3 regions of the Pseudomonas sp. GW821-FHT09C08 genome follow, and region 2 is predicted to be linked to each of the others. Evidence: predicted binding sites of a transcription regulator. Region 2 holds the regulator's gene; each other region holds the start of a gene.
What was found. The regulator sigma-54, encoded in region 2, starts transcription at its own class of promoters, with help from an activator protein. The targets are predictions, from matches to a motif close to ANTGGCATNNANNTTGCTNT.
Positions count from the first base shown of each region.

Region 1: the regulator sigma-54 is predicted to act here: its motif matches at 2,562-2,581, upstream of glnK (P-II family nitrogen regulator).
Region 3: the regulator sigma-54 is predicted to act here: its motif matches at 3,590-3,609, upstream of glnA (type I glutamate--ammonia ligase).

Region 1 covers NZ_JBWKPG010000003.1:329,748-335,625, reverse strand. Annotated here, with positions in the region: gene AC07OJ_RS12530 (secondary thiamine-phosphate synthase enzyme YjbQ) at 3-428, opposite strand; gene AC07OJ_RS12525 (ammonium transporter) at 640-1,980, opposite strand; gene glnK (P-II family nitrogen regulator) at 2,015-2,353, opposite strand; gene AC07OJ_RS12515 (accessory factor UbiK family protein) at 2,776-3,036, shown strand; gene AC07OJ_RS12510 (YifB family Mg chelatase-like AAA ATPase) at 3,200-4,696, shown strand; gene AC07OJ_RS12505 (methyl-accepting chemotaxis protein) at 4,748-5,878, opposite strand, start outside.
Region 2 covers NZ_JBWKPG010000007.1:237,087-242,964, reverse strand. Annotated here, with positions in the region: gene AC07OJ_RS23830 (KdsC family phosphatase) at 1-245, shown strand, start outside; gene lptC (LPS export ABC transporter periplasmic protein LptC) at 254-826, shown strand; gene lptA (lipopolysaccharide transport periplasmic protein LptA) at 813-1,388, shown strand; gene lptB (LPS export ABC transporter ATP-binding protein) at 1,388-2,113, shown strand; gene AC07OJ_RS23810 (RNA polymerase factor sigma-54) at 2,312-3,805, shown strand; gene hpf (ribosome hibernation-promoting factor, HPF/YfiA family) at 3,881-4,186, shown strand; gene ptsN (PTS IIA-like nitrogen regulatory protein PtsN) at 4,197-4,661, shown strand; gene rapZ (RNase adapter RapZ) at 4,664-5,521, shown strand; gene AC07OJ_RS23790 (HPr family phosphocarrier protein) at 5,538-5,810, shown strand.
Region 3 covers NZ_JBWKPG010000005.1:383,588-389,465, forward strand. Annotated here, with positions in the region: gene typA (translational GTPase TypA) at 1-1,781, opposite strand, end outside; gene thiI (tRNA uracil 4-sulfurtransferase ThiI) at 1,921-3,375, opposite strand; gene glnA (type I glutamate--ammonia ligase) at 3,710-5,116, shown strand; gene AC07OJ_RS19730 (chorismate mutase) at 5,296-5,832, shown strand.

The DNA.
Region 1 (5,878 bases), on a different contig from region 2:
GCTTATGCCCCATCACCGTGCAGAGTGGCGAGGACTTTACGAGCACCGCCATGATCACGGTGCTCGCCCAGATAAACACCTTGCCAGGTCCCCATCGCCAAGCGGCCGTTCTTCACCGGCAAACTCAGCTGGCAGCCCAGGAGACTGGCCTTGAAGTGCGCCGGCAGATCGTCCGGGCCTTCGTCGTTGTGCTCGAATCCTGCCCGGCCTTGCGGCACCAGCGAATTGAAGAAACGCTCGAAGTCACGACGAACCGCCGGGTCGGCATTCTCGTTGACGGTCAACGAGGCCGAGGTGTGCTGCAGCCACAGATGCAAAAGGCCCACGCGACATGCCTTCAATTCAGGCAGGCCGGCAAGTAACTCGTCGGTTACCAGGTGAAAGCCCCGGGGCTTTGCCCGCAGGGTGACCAGGGTCTGTTGCCACATACAGTTCTCCGCCCATCGGCGCGCATTCTAGCGCGCTCTGGGAAAAAACAAAGTGCCGAATACGCCTACATGCCTGTAAGACATTCGCACGCTGGAAAGTGCCGCGTGCGCCCCATCACAAACTGGGCGCAAAAACCGACACAGCTTGTTATGACTGACAAACGCCAGGCAAAAAAATGCCCGGCAAGCCGGGCATCTTTTTTTCGCGTACTTACAAGTTGTAGCCGCGCTCGTTGTGTTGCGCCAGGTCGAGGCCGACCGCCTCTTCTTCTTCGGTCACACGCAGGCCCATCACCACGTCCAGCACCTTGAGGATGATGAAGGTCACGATGGCTGTGTAGATCACAGTGAAGCCGACGCCTTTGCACTGGATCCAGACTTGCGCCGCGATGTCAGTGGTGGCCGCGTTGAAGCCGCCCAGCGAAGGGGCAGCGAACACGCCGGTCAGGATTGCGCCGAGGATACCGCCGATACCGTGCACGCCGAAGGCGTCCAGGGAGTCGTCGTAGCCCAGCTTGCGTTTCAGCGTCGTGGCGCAGAAGAAGCACACCACACCGGCAGCCAGACCGATCACCAGGGCGCCCATCGGGCCCACGGTGCCAGCGGCTGGCGTGATTGCCACCAGGCCAGCGACCACACCCGAGGCAATGCCCAGCGCGCTTGGCTTACCGTGGGTGACCCACTCGGCGAACATCCAGCCCAGCGCTGCAGCAGCGGTAGCGATCTGGGTGACCAGCATCGCCATGCCGGCAGTGCCGTTGGCTGCCGCTGCGGAGCCGGCGTTGAAGCCGAACCAGCCGACCCACAGCATCGCGGCACCCACCAGGGTGTAACCGAGGTTGTGCGGCGCCATTGGGGTGGTCGGGAAGCCTTTGCGCTTGCCGAGTACCAGGCACGCCACCAGGCCAGCCACACCGGCGTTGATGTGCACCACGGTGCCGCCTGCGAAGTCCAGCACGCCCCAGTCGCCCAGCAACGAACCCGGGCCGCCCCAGACCATGTGGGCAATCGGTGCGTAGACCAGGGTGAACCAGACGCCCATGAAGATCAGCATCGCGGAGAATTTCATACGCTCGGCGAAGGCACCGACGATCAGCGCCGGGGTGATGATCGCGAAGGTCATCTGGAAGGTGACGAACACCGCCTCAGGGAACAGCGCCGCAGGGCCGGTGATGCTCGCAGGGGTCACGCCCGACAGGAACAATTTGGACAAGCCGCCGACGAACGAGTTGAAGTTGACGACGCCCGCTTCCATCCCGGTGGTGTCGAACGCCATGCTGTAGCCGTACACGAACCACAGGATGGTGATCAGGCCGGTGATGGCGAAGCACTGCATCATCACGGAAAGAATGTTTTTGGAACGCACCATGCCGCCGTAGAACAGCGCCAGGCCTGGAATGGTCATGAACAGCACCAGCGCAGTGGATGTGAGCATCCATGCAGTGTCGCCGGAATTGAGGACTGGAGCAGCCACTTCGTCTGCCGCCATGGCCAGGCTGGGCATTACGATGGACAACAGGGCTCCGAGCCCTGCGAATTTACGCAGAGTCATATTGTTTTCTCCTGGGGCGTTGGGGTTTGGCGGCTTAGATTGCGTCGGTATCGGTTTCGCCGGTACGGATGCGAATAGCCTGTTCCAGATTGACCACGAAGATCTTGCCGTCACCGATCTTGCCGGTGTTGGCGGCCTTGGTTATCGCCTCGATAACCCGGTCAAGATCCTTGTCGTCAATGGCGACATCAATCTTCACCTTCGGCAGGAAATCGACCACGTATTCCGCGCCGCGATACAGCTCGGTGTGACCCTTCTGCCGACCGAAGCCTTTGACCTCAGTAACGGTAATGCCCTGCACGCCGATCTCGGACAACGACTCGCGTACATCGTCCAACTTGAACGGCTTGATGATGGCAGTGACTAGCTTCATGAAAACTCTCTCCCGAATTGGTGGACTTGCCCCAGGAAAACAAACCCGTCTCAAGTCTAAGCGCAGTGCCTGGCTTTGTAACGCGTCGTCGCAAGGGCAATTGCCGTGGCGACGCCAGCGAACCACTGGTGACGAAACCTGTACCCCTGATCCGTCGGCGCACTGCATTCGTCACAGCGACTGCATCAGTGCATGGGTCATGATCGTCTAAGCAGAAACCTTGCCAGCTCCGTAAAAATCACTGAAATCAGTCCTTTGCTCACTTATGCCCACCTGCGGGGCTTTCTGGCGAACGCAATGCGCACAAAAACAGTGCGTCGCCCTACGGCCAGCTGCGCGAAAAGCGTGCGCGGCAGGCCGTGAAAATCACTATAGACGCTGCGTGATACACTGCCGGCCAACAGTTTTCCGGAATATTTCCCATGCTCGCGCCCAAAGATCTCCTCGATGCCCTGAGCGGCCACGCCTCTCGCCTGTTCAGCGGCGACACCCCGCTGCCCCGCAATGAAATCGAAAGCCAGTTCAAGGCGCTGCTGCAAAGCGGCTTCAGCAAACTCGACCTGGTGAGCCGCGAAGAGTTTGATAGCCAGATGGTCGTGCTGGCCCGCACACGTGCGCGGTTGGAGAGCCTGGAAGCCAAAGTGGCTGAGCTGGAAGCGCGGTTGACACCCCCGGCCGAGTAACTGACGCAACGGGGTCAAAATGTGGCAGCAGGCTTGCCCGCTCCCACATTTGTTCTGCCTCGTTCTCTGGATACGTTCTGTAAAACCTCCACGCCCCGCTCTAATCCAGCTCGTCTACCCTTGAAAAACCGCAGGAAGCGGCCCTCCCTTTCAAGGAACGAGCATGTCCCTCGCCATTGTCCACAGCCGCGCCCAAATTGGCGTCGAAGCCCCTGCCGTCACCGTCGAAGTGCATATGGCCAATGGGTTGCCGTCCCTGACTCTGGTGGGTTTACCGGAAACCGCAGTCAAGGAAAGCAAGGACCGTGTACGCAGTGCCATTCTCAATTCAGCGCTGAAATACCCCGACCGCCGGATCACCCTCAACCTCGCGCCCGCCGACCTGCCCAAGGACGGCGGGCGTTTTGATCTGGCGATTGCCTTGGGGATCCTGGCGGCCAGCGTGCAGGTGCCGGCGCTGACCCTGGATAACGTGGAATGCCTGGGCGAACTGGCACTGTCCGGCGCGGTGCGGGCGGTGAAAGGCGTGCTGCCCGCGGCGCTGGCAGCACGCAAGGCCGGACGCACCGTGATAGTGCCCCGGGCGAATGCCGAGGAAGCGTGTCTGGCGTCCGGGCTGACGGTGATCGCAGTCGACCATTTGCTCCAAGTGGTGGCACACCTGAACGGGCATGCGCCGATTGAGCCCTACAAGTCCGATGGACTGCTGTACCTGAACAAGCCGTACCCGGACCTGAGCGAAGTGCAAGGCCAGTCAATGGCCAAGCGTGCTCTGCTGGTTGCCGCTGCAGGCGCGCACAACCTGTTGCTGAGCGGACCGCCCGGCACCGGCAAGACCTTGCTCGCCAGCCGCCTGCCTGGATTATTGCCCCCATTGAGTGAACAGGAAGCCCTGGAAGTGGCAGCGATTCAGTCAGTGGTCAGCCTCGCGCCGCTGAGCCATTGGCCGCACCGACCGTTTCGTCAGCCGCACCACTCTGCATCAGGCCCGGCCTTGGTGGGCGGCGGCTCGAAGCCGCAGCCGGGGGAAATCACCTTGGCCCATCACGGGGTGTTGTTCCTGGATGAGTTGCCGGAGTTTGATCGCAAGGTCCTGGAGGTGCTGCGCGAGCCCCTTGAATCGGGGCATATCGTGATTTCCCGCGCCCGCGACCGCGTGAGTTTCCCGGCGCGCTTTCAACTGGTGGCGGCGATGAACCCCTGCCCCTGCGGCTACATGGGCGATCCCAGCGGGCGCTGTCGGTGCACGCCGGAGCAGATTCAGCGCTATCGCAACAAACTCTCCGGGCCGCTGCTGGACCGGATCGACTTGCACGTCACCGTCGCCCGGGAGACCACCGCGCTGAACCCGACCCTGCAGGATGGCGATAACACGGCGAAGGCATCGGCGCAGGTTGCCGAATCCCGGGAGCGTCAGCTGAAGCGCCAGGGCTGCGCCAATGCCTTCCTGGATCTACCGGGGCTGCGCAAGCATTGCACGCTGGCAAAGGTCGACGAAAGCTGGCTGGAGACCGCTTGCGAGCGACTGACATTGTCGCTGCGCGCGGCCCACCGGCTGCTCAAGGTAGCGCGCACGCTGGCGGACCTGGAACAAGCAGACACTATCGCTCGCCATCACCTGCAAGAGGCGCTGCAATATCGTCCGGCAGCGATCACCTGAGCCTTTTGAGCATCAGCAGGGCCTGGGCAGGAAGTGTGCGCCAATCCAGTTTCAGCGAAACCGATCCACCTCATGCCGCAAGCTCGCTGCCAGCGTCTCCAGCTCTTTGGCCGTAATCGCCAGGTTCGACACCACTTCACGCTGCTCGCTGTTGGCCAGCGCAATGCTCTGCAAGTTGCTGCTGAGCAAGGTCGCGGTGCTGCTCTGCTCCTGGGTGGCGGTGGTGATCGCGGCAAACTGCTGGCCGGCCGAGCGGCTCTGTTCGTCGATCCGTGCCAGGGCCGAGGCCACGTCGGCGTTGCGCGACAGGCCTTCCTGCATCAACACATTGCCGTGCTCCATGGTGCTGATGGCATTGCCGGTTTCCTGCTGGATACTCTGGATCATCCCGGAAATCTCATCAGTGGCCTGGCGGGTACGCGACGCCAGGTTGCGCACTTCATCGGCGACCACGGCGAACCCACGACCCTGTTCACCGGCCCGCGCGGCTTCGATGGCGGCGTTAAGCGCCAGCAGGTTGGTCTGTTCGGCGATCGAGGTGATCACGCCGACGATCCCGCCGATTTCCTGGGAGCGCTGGCCGAGGGTGTTGATCACCGTGGCGGTGCTGTTCAGCGCAGTGGCGATGTGCTCAAGAGACGACGACGCCTCTTGCATCGAGGTACGGCCAATCCGGGTCTGCTGCGCGTTTTCCTGCGCCAGGCGCTCGGTATTGCCCATGTTGTCGGCGATGTTCAGCGAGGTGGCGCTGAACTCTTCCACCGCGCCGGCCATGCTGGTGATTTCGCCCGACTGTTGCTCCATGCCCTCATAAGCCCCGCCAGACAACCCGGACAAGGCCTGGGCACGGCTATTAACTTCTTCGGCTGCGCTGCGAATGTGCGAAACCATGGTCGACAGCGCCTCGCCCATCTGGTTGAAGCTGCGTGCCAACTGGCCGATTTCGTCATGGCTGGACACGTTCAAGCGGGCACTCAAATCACCGGCGCCCAAGGCCTCGGCCTGACTCACCAGATCACTCAACGGCTGCAGTTTGCTGCGCAACAGCCATACCGCCGCGCCGACCGCGAACAGCATCGCCAGCACGCTGCCGATCACCAGGCGGATACCCACGGCCCAGGTGACTTCGCGGATCTCAGCCTTGGGCATGCTCGCGACCACCGACCACGGGCCGCCTTCGAA
Region 2 (5,878 bases):
AGCTTCTTGGCCAACTCAACCTAAGCTATGAGCAGGTCGCCTACTTGGGCGATGACCTGCCTGACCTGCCGGTCATTCGCCGAGTGGGCCTGGGCATGGCCGTCGCCAATGCGGCGGCCTTTGTCCGCGAGCACGCCCATGGCATCACCACCGCGCGTGGTGGCGAAGGTGCCGCCCGCGAGTTCTGCGAGCTGATCCTGCGTGCCCAGGGCAGCCTTGAAGCGGCCCACGCCGCCTACTTATAGAGCGTTTTATGCTGAGTAAAAAGATTCGCAACTTCCTGCTATTCGGGGTCATCGCCGCGCTGTTCCTGGCGGTGGGCTACTGGAATATCAGCCCGGAGCGCTTTCTCGACCAGCCTGCTGCGCAGGTCGACGAAGGGGCTATCGACTACTACGCCATCAATGCCAAGAGCGTGCAGTTCCTGCCCGATGGCAAGGTGCAGTACGAGATGACGTCGGACAAGGTCGAGCATTTGAAGGCCACCGAAGTGACCCTGCTGACCAACCCGGACATGAACATCTACCGTGGCACCGAGTTTCCATGGCACGTCACCAGCAAGCGTGGCGAGGTCAACCCGGACGGCACCCAGGTAGAACTGATCGACTCGGTACGTGTTGCACGCACCGATGCGAAAAACCGCGACACCGTGATTACCAGCAGTCGCATGACCGTATTCCCGCAGAAGCAATATGCGCAGACCGAGCAAGACGTTAGAATCGACGGCGCTGGCGGTGTATCGACTGGCAAGGGAATGAAAGCGTATTTGAAAGAAAGCAGGATACACCTGCTATCGAACGTAAGAGGACAGTATGAGGCTCGTTAAAACTCTCCCTATTTTGCTCGGTCTGGGCGCAGCACTGGGAAGCGTGAGCGCCTGGGCTCTGCCGAACGATAGCCAGCAACCGATCCACATCTCGGCCGACGATGCGCAACTGGATGACAAGCAAGGCGTCGCCACCTACACCGGCGGCGTGATCATCACCCAAGGCTCGATGAAGATCACCGGCAACACGGTGACGCTGACTCGCACCCAATCCGGCGACATCGACGTGGTGACGTCAGTGGGCAACCTGGCTTACTTCGAACAGAAGCAGTCCGCGACCGATACCGGCCCGATGAAAGGCTATGGCAAGACCATCCAGTATCACGCCCAGCAGAATCGCATCGTGCTGATCGACCAGGCCAAGGTGCTCAGCCCTGACGGCAACTCCACGGAAGGTGAAAAAATCACCTATGACACCGTGAAGCAGGTCGCCAACGCCGGCCGCGCCACGGGCAGCAAGCTCAGCGCACCGCGTCCACGCATCGACATGGTTATCCAGCCGAAGAAGAAAGACGGCGCTGCCCAGCCTGCGCCTAAACCCGATGCGAAGAAGGCGAACTAATGGCAACCCTGAAAGCCCAGCATCTGGCCAAGGCTTATAAAAGCCGCCAGGTCGTGCGCGACGTCAGCCTGTCGATCGACAGCGGCCAGATCGTCGGCTTGCTCGGCCCCAACGGCGCCGGCAAGACTACCTGCTTCTACATGATCGTCGGCCTGGTCCAGGCGGACCAGGGTCGCGTCCTGATCGACGACCTCGACGTCAGCCACCAGCCGATGCACGGCCGCGCCCGTGCGGGCATTGGCTATCTTCCGCAAGAAGCGTCGATCTTCCGCAAGCTGTCGGTCTCCGACAACATCATGGCGATCCTCGAGACCCGCAAGGAACTCGACCGTGACGGCCGTCGCAAGGAGCTGGAAAGCCTGCTGCAGGAATTCCATATCAACCACATCCGCGACAACCTCGGCATGAGCCTGTCCGGTGGTGAGCGTCGCCGCGTGGAAATCGCCCGGGCGCTGGCCACTGCACCCAAGTTCATCCTGCTGGACGAACCGTTTGCCGGTGTCGACCCGATCTCGGTGGGTGATATCAAGCAGATCATCCACCACCTCAAGGCCAAGGGCATTGGCGTATTGATCACTGACCACAACGTCCGTGAGACCCTCGATATCTGCGAAACCGCGTATATCGTCAACGATGGCCAGCTGATCGCCGAAGGCGACTCCGCCACTATCCTGGCCAACGAACTGGTCAAGGAAGTGTACCTGGGTCACGAGTTCCGCCTGTAAGCCTGCCTGTTTGAAAAAGGCGGTGGCAGGCCGTTCGCCAAGGTGCGCGGGAGTCAATGAAAACCTCCGGATTTTTATTGTTACCGCGCTCTAGGCAAAGCCCCCGATATCAGGCATATAATTTGCTTATGTTTGGCGCTCACGCGCCCTGTCGTGGATGGCGCATTGCGCCGGCGAATAAGGTGTTAAGCCCCTGCCATGAAACCATCGCTAGTCCTGAGAATGGGCCAGCAGCTGACGATGACACCGCAGCTGCAACAGGCCATCCGCCTGCTCCAATTGTCGACCCTGGACCTGCAACAGGAAATCCAGGAGGCCCTGGAGTCCAATCCGATGCTCGAACGCCAGGAAGAAGGCGACGACTTCGATAATGCAGACCCGCTGGCCGACAACATCGAGCAAAAACCCAATTCCGACGTGCAGGAACCCTCCTACCAGGAAACCGCCCCAACGGTGGATAACCTTGAGGAAGGCGACTGGAACGAACGCATCCCCAACGAACTTCCCGTGGACACCGCCTGGGAAGACGTCTACCAGACCAGCGCCAGCAGCCTGCCCAGTAACGACGATGACGAATGGGACTTCACCACGCGCACCTCAGCCGGCGAGAGCCTGCAGAGCCATCTGCTGTGGCAACTGAACCTGGCGCCGATGTCGGACACCGATCGCCTGATCGCCGTGACCCTGATCGACTGCATCAATAACCAGGGTTATCTGGACGAAACGCTCGAAGAGATCCTCGAAGCCTTCGATCCGGAGCTGGATATCGAGCTGGACGAGATTGAAGCCGTCCTGCACCGCATCCAGCAGTTCGAGCCCGCCGGCATTGGCGCGCGCACCCTCAGTGAATGCCTGTTGCTGCAACTGCGCCAACTGCCAGCCAAGACCCCTTGGCTGGTCGAGGCCCAGCGCCTGGTGACCGACTATATCGACCTGCTCGGCAGCCGCGACTACAGCCAGCTGATGCGCCGCATGAAGCTCAAGGAAGACGACCTGCGCCAGGTCATCGAGCTGGTGCAGAGCCTCAACCCGCGTCCGGGCTCGCAGATCGAGTCCAGCGAAGCCGAATACGTGGTGCCTGACGTGATCGTGCGCAAGGACAACGAGCGCTGGCTGGTGGAGCTGAACCAGGAATCCGTGCCACGCCTGCGGGTCAACCCGCAATATGCCGGTTTTGTGCGCCGCGCCGACACCAGCGCCGACAACACCTTCATGCGCAACCAATTGCAGGAAGCGCGCTGGTTCATCAAGAGCCTGCAAAGCCGCAACGAAACCCTGATGAAAGTCGCCACCCAGATCGTCGAGCATCAGCGCGGCTTCCTGGAATATGGCGACGAAGCAATGAAACCGCTGGTCCTGCACGACATCGCCGAGGCGGTGGGCATGCACGAATCGACGATCTCGCGGGTGACCACGCAAAAATTCATGCATACCCCACGCGGTATATATGAGCTGAAATACTTTTTCTCCAGCCATGTCAGCACCTCTGAAGGCGGCGAATGCTCGTCCACGGCGATTCGCGCGATCATCAAAAAACTGGTTGCCGCGGAAAATCAGAAAAAGCCGTTGAGTGACAGCAAGATCGCTGGTTTACTGGAGGCACAAGGCATTCAGGTCGCCCGTCGAACCGTCGCCAAGTACCGCGAATCCCTTGGGATCGCGCCTTCCAGCGAGCGAAAGCGTTTGATGTGACGGGCGGGCCAAAGCGTTCCAGTGGCAGGCACCCCGGCCTGCCGCTTTATGCACTGGCAACGAAGGAGAAGCTGTATGCAAGTCAACATCAGTGGACACCAGCTGGAAGTCACCAAGCCCCTGCGTGAGTACACCGAGAGCAAGTTGAACAAACTTGCGGGGCATTTTGACAAGATCACCAACGTGCAGGTCATCATGGAGGTCGATAAGCTCAAGCAGAAAATCGAGGCCACCCTGCACGTACCGAATGCCAAGCTCGTCGCCAATGCGGAACATGAGGACATGTACGCGGCGATCGACTCGCTCTACGACAAGCTGGACCGCCAACTCATAAAGCATAAGGAAAAGAATCTGCACCTGATGCAAGGTACAGGTCGTTAACTCTCCCCCCATGATCCGACTTGAAACCATCCTGACCCCCGGCCGTTCCCTCGTGAACGTGCCGGGCGGCAGCAAAAAGAAAGCCCTCGAAGAAATTGCCAAACTGATCCATGGCCAAGTGCCTGAATTGGATGAGCAAGTTGTCTATGAGTCGCTGATCGCCCGTGAAAAACTGGGTTCGACCGGTTTTGGTAACGGCATCGCCATTCCACACTGCCGCCTGCAAGGCTGTGAAACACCTGTCAGCGCCTTGCTGCACATGGAAAAACCTATCGATTTCGACGCCATCGACGGCGCCCCGGTCGACCTGCTGTTTGTACTGCTGGTCCCACAGGCTGCCACCGATGCGCACCTGGAGCTGCTTCGGCAGATCGCCAGCATGCTCGACCGCAAGGAAGTACGCGACAAACTGCGCAGCGCTGCCACCAGTGAGGCGCTCTATCAGGTTGTCCTGGATGAACAAAACGGGCAGTAATCATGCGTTTGATCATCGTCAGCGGCCGCTCCGGCTCGGGTAAAAGCACCGCCCTCAATGTTCTTGAGGACAACGGTTTCTATTGCATCGACAACCTGCCCGCCGGCCTGCTGCCGGAATTGGCGGAACGTGCGTTGATCCACACCGAACTGGCGCAACCCCTGGTCGCTGTTTCGATTGACGCCCGCAACCTGCCCAGCCACCTTGAGCGCTTCCCGCAATTGCTCGAGGAAGTGCGCGCCAAACACATTCATTGCGATGTGCTGTACCTGGACGCCGACGAAGAGACGCTGCTCAAGCGCTTCTCCGAAACCCGCCGACGCCACCCGCTCAGCAGCCCTCATCGCTCGCTGGCTGAAGCCATCGAAGATGAGACCACGTTGCTGGGGCCGATCATCGACCTCGCCGACCTCAAGATCAACACCACCAGCCTCAACCTGTACCAGCTGCGCGATGCCATCAAGCTGCGCCTGCTGAATCAGCCGGAGCCTGGCACCGCATTTCTCGTGGAGTCTTTTGGCTTCAAGCGGGGCATGCCGGTGGACGCCGACCTCGTGTTCGATGTGCGTTGCCTGCCCAACCCCTATTGGAAACCGGAACTGCGTGATCAGTCCGGGCTGGATCAGCCGGTGGCCGATTACCTGGCAGCGCAGCCGGATGTGGAGGAGATGTTCCAGGACATCTCCAGCTACCTGCTCAAATGGCTGCCGCGCTTTGCCGCGAGCAACCGCGCCTATGTCACCATCGCCATCGGCTGCACCGGCGGCCACCACCGTTCCGTCTACCTGACCGAGCGCCTGGGCCAGGTGCTGCAACAAACCCTCAAGAACGTCCAGGTTCGCCACCGCGACCTTAGCTGAAAGGAACACCCCCGCGATGCCCGCTCTGGAAATTGAAATCATCAACAAGCTGGGCCTGCACGCCCGCGCCTCGGCCAAATTCGTCGGTGTTGCCGGGCAGTTTCCCTGTCAGATCCGCGCCGGGCGCACCCCGGAATCCATGGTCGACGGCAAGAGCATCATGGCCATGATGATGCTGGCTGCCGGCAAGGGCACCAAGATTCATCTGAAGACCGAAGGTGAGCAGGAAGACGAAGCAATGGCCGCACTGGTGGCATTGATCAATAACTTCTTCGACGAAGGCGAATAACCTTCCGTAGGAGCCCGGCTTGCCGGCGATAGCGTCCTTCAAGACCGCGACCGAGCGCCGGCGAGCCA
Region 3 (5,878 bases), on a different contig from region 2:
TCGTCCAGGATCTTCTTACGCAGGCGGATCGACTTCGGCGTCACTTCGCACAGCTCGTCGTCCTGGATGAATTCCAGGGCCTGTTCCAGGGTGAAGCGAACAGGTGGAACCAGGGCGATGGTTTCGTCTTTACCCGAAGCACGCATGTTGTCGAGCTTCTTGCCTTTGGTTGGGTTGACGCCCATGTCGTTGTCACGGCTGTTCAGACCAACGATCTGGCCGTTGTAGATCTCTTGACCGTGTTCAACGAACAGCTTGCCACGCGCCTGCAGGGTTTCCAGGGAGTAGGTCAGTGCCTTGCCGGTTTCAACCGATACCAGAACACCGTTCTGACGGCCGGACATGTCGCCGGACTTCATGGTGTCGTAGCGATCGAAGATCGAGGTCAGGATGCCAGCACCGTTGGTCAGGGTCAGGAACTGGTTACGGAAACCGATCAGACCACGAGCAGGGATGTTGTATTCCAGACGTACACGGCCTTTGCCATCCGGCACCATGTTGGTCAGGTCGCCCTTACGCAGGCCCATCTCTTCCATGACCTTGCCCTGGGATTCTTCAGGGGTGTCGATGGTCACGTTTTCGAACGGTTCCTGCTTCACGCCGTCAACCTGACGGATGATCACTTCAGGACGACCAACGCCCATTTCGAAGCCTTCGCGACGCATGGTTTCGATCAGTACCGAGAGGTGCAGCTCACCACGGCCGGAAACCTTGAACTTGTCAGCCGAGTCGCCTTCTTCAACGCGCAGAGCAACGTTGTACAGCAGCTCTTTGTCCAGACGCTCCTTGATGTTACGGGAGGTCACGAACTTGCCTTCTTTACCGCAGAATGGCGAGTCGTTTACCTGGAAGGTCATGGAAACGGTTGGCTCGTCAACGGTCAGAGGCTTCATCGCCTCGACAGCGTCCGGGTGGCACAGGGTGTCGGAGATGAACAGCGAGTCCATACCGCTGATGCACACGATGTCGCCAGCAGCCGCTTCTTCAACGTCGATGCGATGCAGACCGTGGTGACCCATCAGCTTCAGGATACGACCGTTGCGCTTCTTGCCGTCGGCGCCGATAGCGACAACCGGGGTGTTCGGCTTGACGCGACCACGAGCGATACGGCCAACGCCGATAACACCCAGGAAGCTGTTGTAGTCCAGTGCGGAGATTTGCATCTGGAACGGACCGTCACGGTCAACAGCCGGCGCAGGTACGTTGTCGACGATCGACTGGTACAGCGGGGTCATGTCTTCAGCCATGTCGGTGTGGTCCAGACCGGCAATACCGTTCAGGGCCGAGGCGTAGACGACTTTGAAGTCCAGCTGTTCTTCGGTAGCACCCAGGTTGTCGAACAGGTCGAAGATCTGGTCCAGAACCCAGTCCGGACGCGCGCCTGGACGGTCAACCTTGTTGATGCACACGATCGGACGCAGGCCGGCTTCGAACGCCTTCTTGGTCACGAAACGGGTTTGCGGCATAGGGCCGTCTTGAGCGTCAACCAGCAGCAGAACGGAGTCAACCATCGACATTACGCGTTCTACTTCGCCGCCGAAGTCGGCGTGGCCCGGGGTATCCACGATGTTGATGTGGTAGCCGTTCCAGTTGATAGCGGTGTTTTTTGCCAGGATGGTAATACCGCGCTCTTTTTCCTGGTCGTTGGAGTCCATCACGCGCTCGTCGTTGAGCTCGTTGCGCTCCAGGGTGCCGGATTGACGCAGGAGTTTGTCTACCAGGGTGGTTTTACCATGGTCAACGTGAGCAATGATGGCGATGTTACGTAGATTTTCGATCACTTGTGTATCTCGATCAGAGGATTCGGTGTGCTGACAGGTCGTGGCAGCGATTAACAGTAGAGTCAGGCCTTGCCGTTACAGCTTGACGGCAGAGTCGGGGGGCCGGTGACGCAGGCCACAGGCAAACAGCCCCGGGCTCTTAGCTCGGTCGATAAACGCGCACATTGGCATACCCCTCACTGAGCAAATGGTGAGCATGCAGGCGACTCATCACGCCTTTGTCGCAATACAGCAGGTACTGACGGCTGTTATCCAGTTCCTTGAAACGCGCGTTCAATGCATAGAACGGCAGCGTTTGTACGTCGATGCCGGCGATCTCCAGCGGCTCATCTTCAGCGGCATCCGGGTGACGGATGTCGACGACGATCTGGCCGGCCAGGGCTTCGCTGACTTCTTCGATCTGCACATCCTGGCCCAGTTCATCGATGACACGATCGATCGGGACCAGCTTGGCGTTCTCGAGCGCACGCTCCAGAATCGCCATGTCGAATTCTTTTTCTTCATGCTCCACGCGGTGACGCTTGGCGTGGGTCTTGGGGTTCACCGAGATGACCCCGCAGTACTCGGGCATGTGCTTGGCAAAGTCGGCAGTGCCGATCTGCTCTGCCAGGTCGATGATGTCCTGCTTGTGGCTGGCGATCAGCGGGCGCAAGACCAGCTTCTCGGTGACACAATCGATGATCGACAGGTTCGGCAGCGTCTGGCTGGACACCTGGGAGATCGCTTCACCGGTCACCAGCGCGTCGATCTGCAATTGATCGGCGATTCGGGACGCAGCGCGCAACATCATACGCTTCAATACTACGCCCATATGACTGTTATCGACTTTGCCGAGAATTTCGCCCAGCACTTCCTCGAACGGTACGCTCACAAATAGCACGCGCTGGGAGCTGCCGTACTTCTTCCAGATAAAGTGCGCGACTTCCATCACGCCCAATTCGTGTGCACGCCCGCCCAGGTTAAAGAAGCAGAAGTGGCTCATCAGGCCGCGGCGCATGATCTGGTAGGCCGCCACCGTGGAATCGAAACCGCCGGACATCAGGACCAGGGTCTGTTCCAGGGCGCCCAGCGGGTAGCCGCCGATGCTGTCGTGCTGGCTGTGGATCACAAACAACCGTTGGTCGCGAATTTCCATGCGCACTTCAATTTGCGGCGCCTTGAGGGAAATTCCGGCGGCGCCGCACTCGCGACGCAGCTTGCTGCCGACGTATTTTTCGACATCCATGGAGCTGAACGGGTGCTTGCCGGCACGCTTGCAGCGCACCGAAAAAATCTTGCCTTCCAGCGCGCTGCCGTAGTGCTGCTTGCACTTTTCGGTGATGTCGTCGAAGTCGCCCAGCGGGTACTCGTCGACCTGCAGGAAATGCGCGATGCCTGGCATGCAGCTCAGGCGCTCAGTCATATCCTTCAAGGCTTTGGCGTCGGTTACGCGGGTTTCCAGCTCGAGGTTGTCCCACACGCCGTTCACCACCACAGCCGGGTCCAGATCGCGGAGCACGGCACGGATGTTCTTGGCCAACTGACGGATGAAACGCGTCCGTACCGGTCGGCTCTTGATGGTGATCTCGGGGAAGACTTTAACGATTAATTTCATGGAAACAGCGCGCGCAGGGCCTGCCGAAAAAGGGGGGCGCGGATTATAGCGGAAATCGCTCAAGGTTTAACCAGTTAATATGCATCAGCCGCTTCACGCACCAAAACGGGTCATTTATAGAAATTAACGCTACATTGCAGTGCGTTATTTATTCCGTTTCAGCGGATTGCACCTTTATAGGGGCCATTTTGAAGCAAAAAGGCCATGTTGGCGCACTGGCATGCAATTTGCTCTCTTGTGAGGCAGGTTGCCATGGCGGAGTATCCGCGCCGGCATCACCCACATTCTAAGGGCTAACTCCACTACCCCAGCCCGAAGCCACCCGGAGGACACCATGTCGAAGTCGGTTCAACTCATCAAAGATCATGACGTTAAATGGATTGATCTGCGCTTCACGGACACAAAAGGCACTCAGCACCACGTGACCATGCCGGCTCGCGACGCGCTGGATGATGCTTTCTTCGAAGAAGGCAAAATGTTCGACGGCTCCTCCATCGCCGGCTGGAAAGGCATCGAAGCTTCCGACATGATCCTGATGCCGGACGACAGCACTGCCGTACTGGACCCGTTCACCGAAGAAGCCACCCTGATCCTGGTGTGCGACGTGATCGAGCCTTCGACCATGCAGGGCTACGACCGCGACCCACGTGCGATCGCCAAGCGTGCCGAGGAATACCTGAAGTCCACCGGTATCGGTGACACCGTATTCGTAGGCCCAGAGCCAGAATTCTTCATCTTCGACCAAGTCAAGTTCAAGTCCGACATCTCCGGCTCGATGTTCAAGATCTACTCAGAGCAAGGTTCGTGGATGTCCGACCAGGACGTGGAAGGCGGCAACCATGGCCACCGTCCAGGCATCAAAGGCGGCTACTTCCCGGTTCCACCGTTCGACCACGACCACGAAATCCGTACCTCCATGTGCAACGCCATGGAAGACATGGGCCTGGTCATCGAAGTGCACCACCACGAAGTGGCCACTGCCGGCCAGAACGAAATCGGTGTGAAGTTCAACACCCTGGTTGCCAAGGCTGACGAAGTTCAGACCCTGAAGTACTGCGTACACAACACTGCCGTGGCCTACGGCCGTACCGCTACCTTCATGCCTAAGCCACTGTACGGCGATAACGGTTCGGGTATGCACGTTCACCTGTCCATCGCCAAAGAAGGCAAGAACACCTTCGCTGGCGAAGGTTATGCCGGCCTGTCCGACACCGCCCTGTACTTCATCGGCGGCATCATCAAGCACGGTAAGGCCCTGAACGGCTTCACCAACCCGTCGACCAACTCCTACAAGCGTCTGGTCCCAGGTTTCGAAGCACCAGTGATGCTGGCCTACTCGGCTCGCAACCGTTCTGCCTCGATCCGTATTCCTTACGTGTCCAGCCCTCGCGCTCGCCGTATCGAAGCACGCTTCCCGGATCCAGCAGCCAACCCGTACCTGGCCTTCGCTGCCCTGGTAATGGCCGGCCTGGACGGTATCCAGAACAAGATCCACCCTGGCGACGCCGCCGACAAAAACTTGTACGACCTGCCGCCTGAAGAGGCCAAAGAGATCCCACAAGTGTGCGGCAGCCTGAAAGAAGCCCTGGAAGAGCTGGACAAGGGCCGTGCGTTCCTGACCAAAGGCGGCGTATTCAGCGACGACTTCATCGATGCCTACATCGAGCTGAAAAGCGCAGAAGAAATCAAAGTACGCACCTTCGTACACCCACTGGAATACGAGCTGTACTACAGCTGCTGATCCGGTAGCGCTGCGTAACGCGGCGTGATGAAAAAGACCTCCTTCGGGAGGTCTTTTTTTTGCCTGCACATCATGAAAAATGCAGGCTCGGGCTCGCGCGTGATTGCGCCGCATCCAGTACCTGTTGTATTGACTGACACTGCCATCGCGGGCAAGCCCGCTCCCACAGGAGATCGCCTTTGAAGCTTCGACTTGCCTCTGTCCTATTATTTATCAGCGCCAATGCACTCGCCGCCCCACCGACCCTGGAGCCTTTGCTCAACAGCATCGCCGAACGCCTGGAGATTGCCGATCAGGTCGCGCTGAGCAAGTGGGACAGCAAAAAGCCCGTGGAAGACAAGCAGCGCGAGCAAGAAGTGATCGCCAGCGTCATCGCCCAGGCGCCAACCTACAAGCTGGCGCCCGCCGCGGCCGAGCAGTTTTTCTCGGCGCAGATCGAAGCGAACAAACTGGTGCAGTACACCCATCTGTCCGACTGGCAGTTCCAGGGCAAGGCGCCGGACGATCCGCGACCGGACCTGGTCAAGCAGATCCGCCCGAAACTGGATGAACTGCAAAAACGCCTGCTGCAGCAACTCGCCGACTTCACCCCGCAGCGCACCGACGCGCAGTGCCCGCAATGGCTCGCCTCAGCCGTGCACGAGCCACTCAATGATCCGCTGCGCCAACTGGCAATGATCCGCGCCACCGCCGAGCTGTGCATCAACAAGGGTTAAAAAGCTGCAACCCCATCAAAAACTGTGGGAGCTGGCTTGCCTGCGA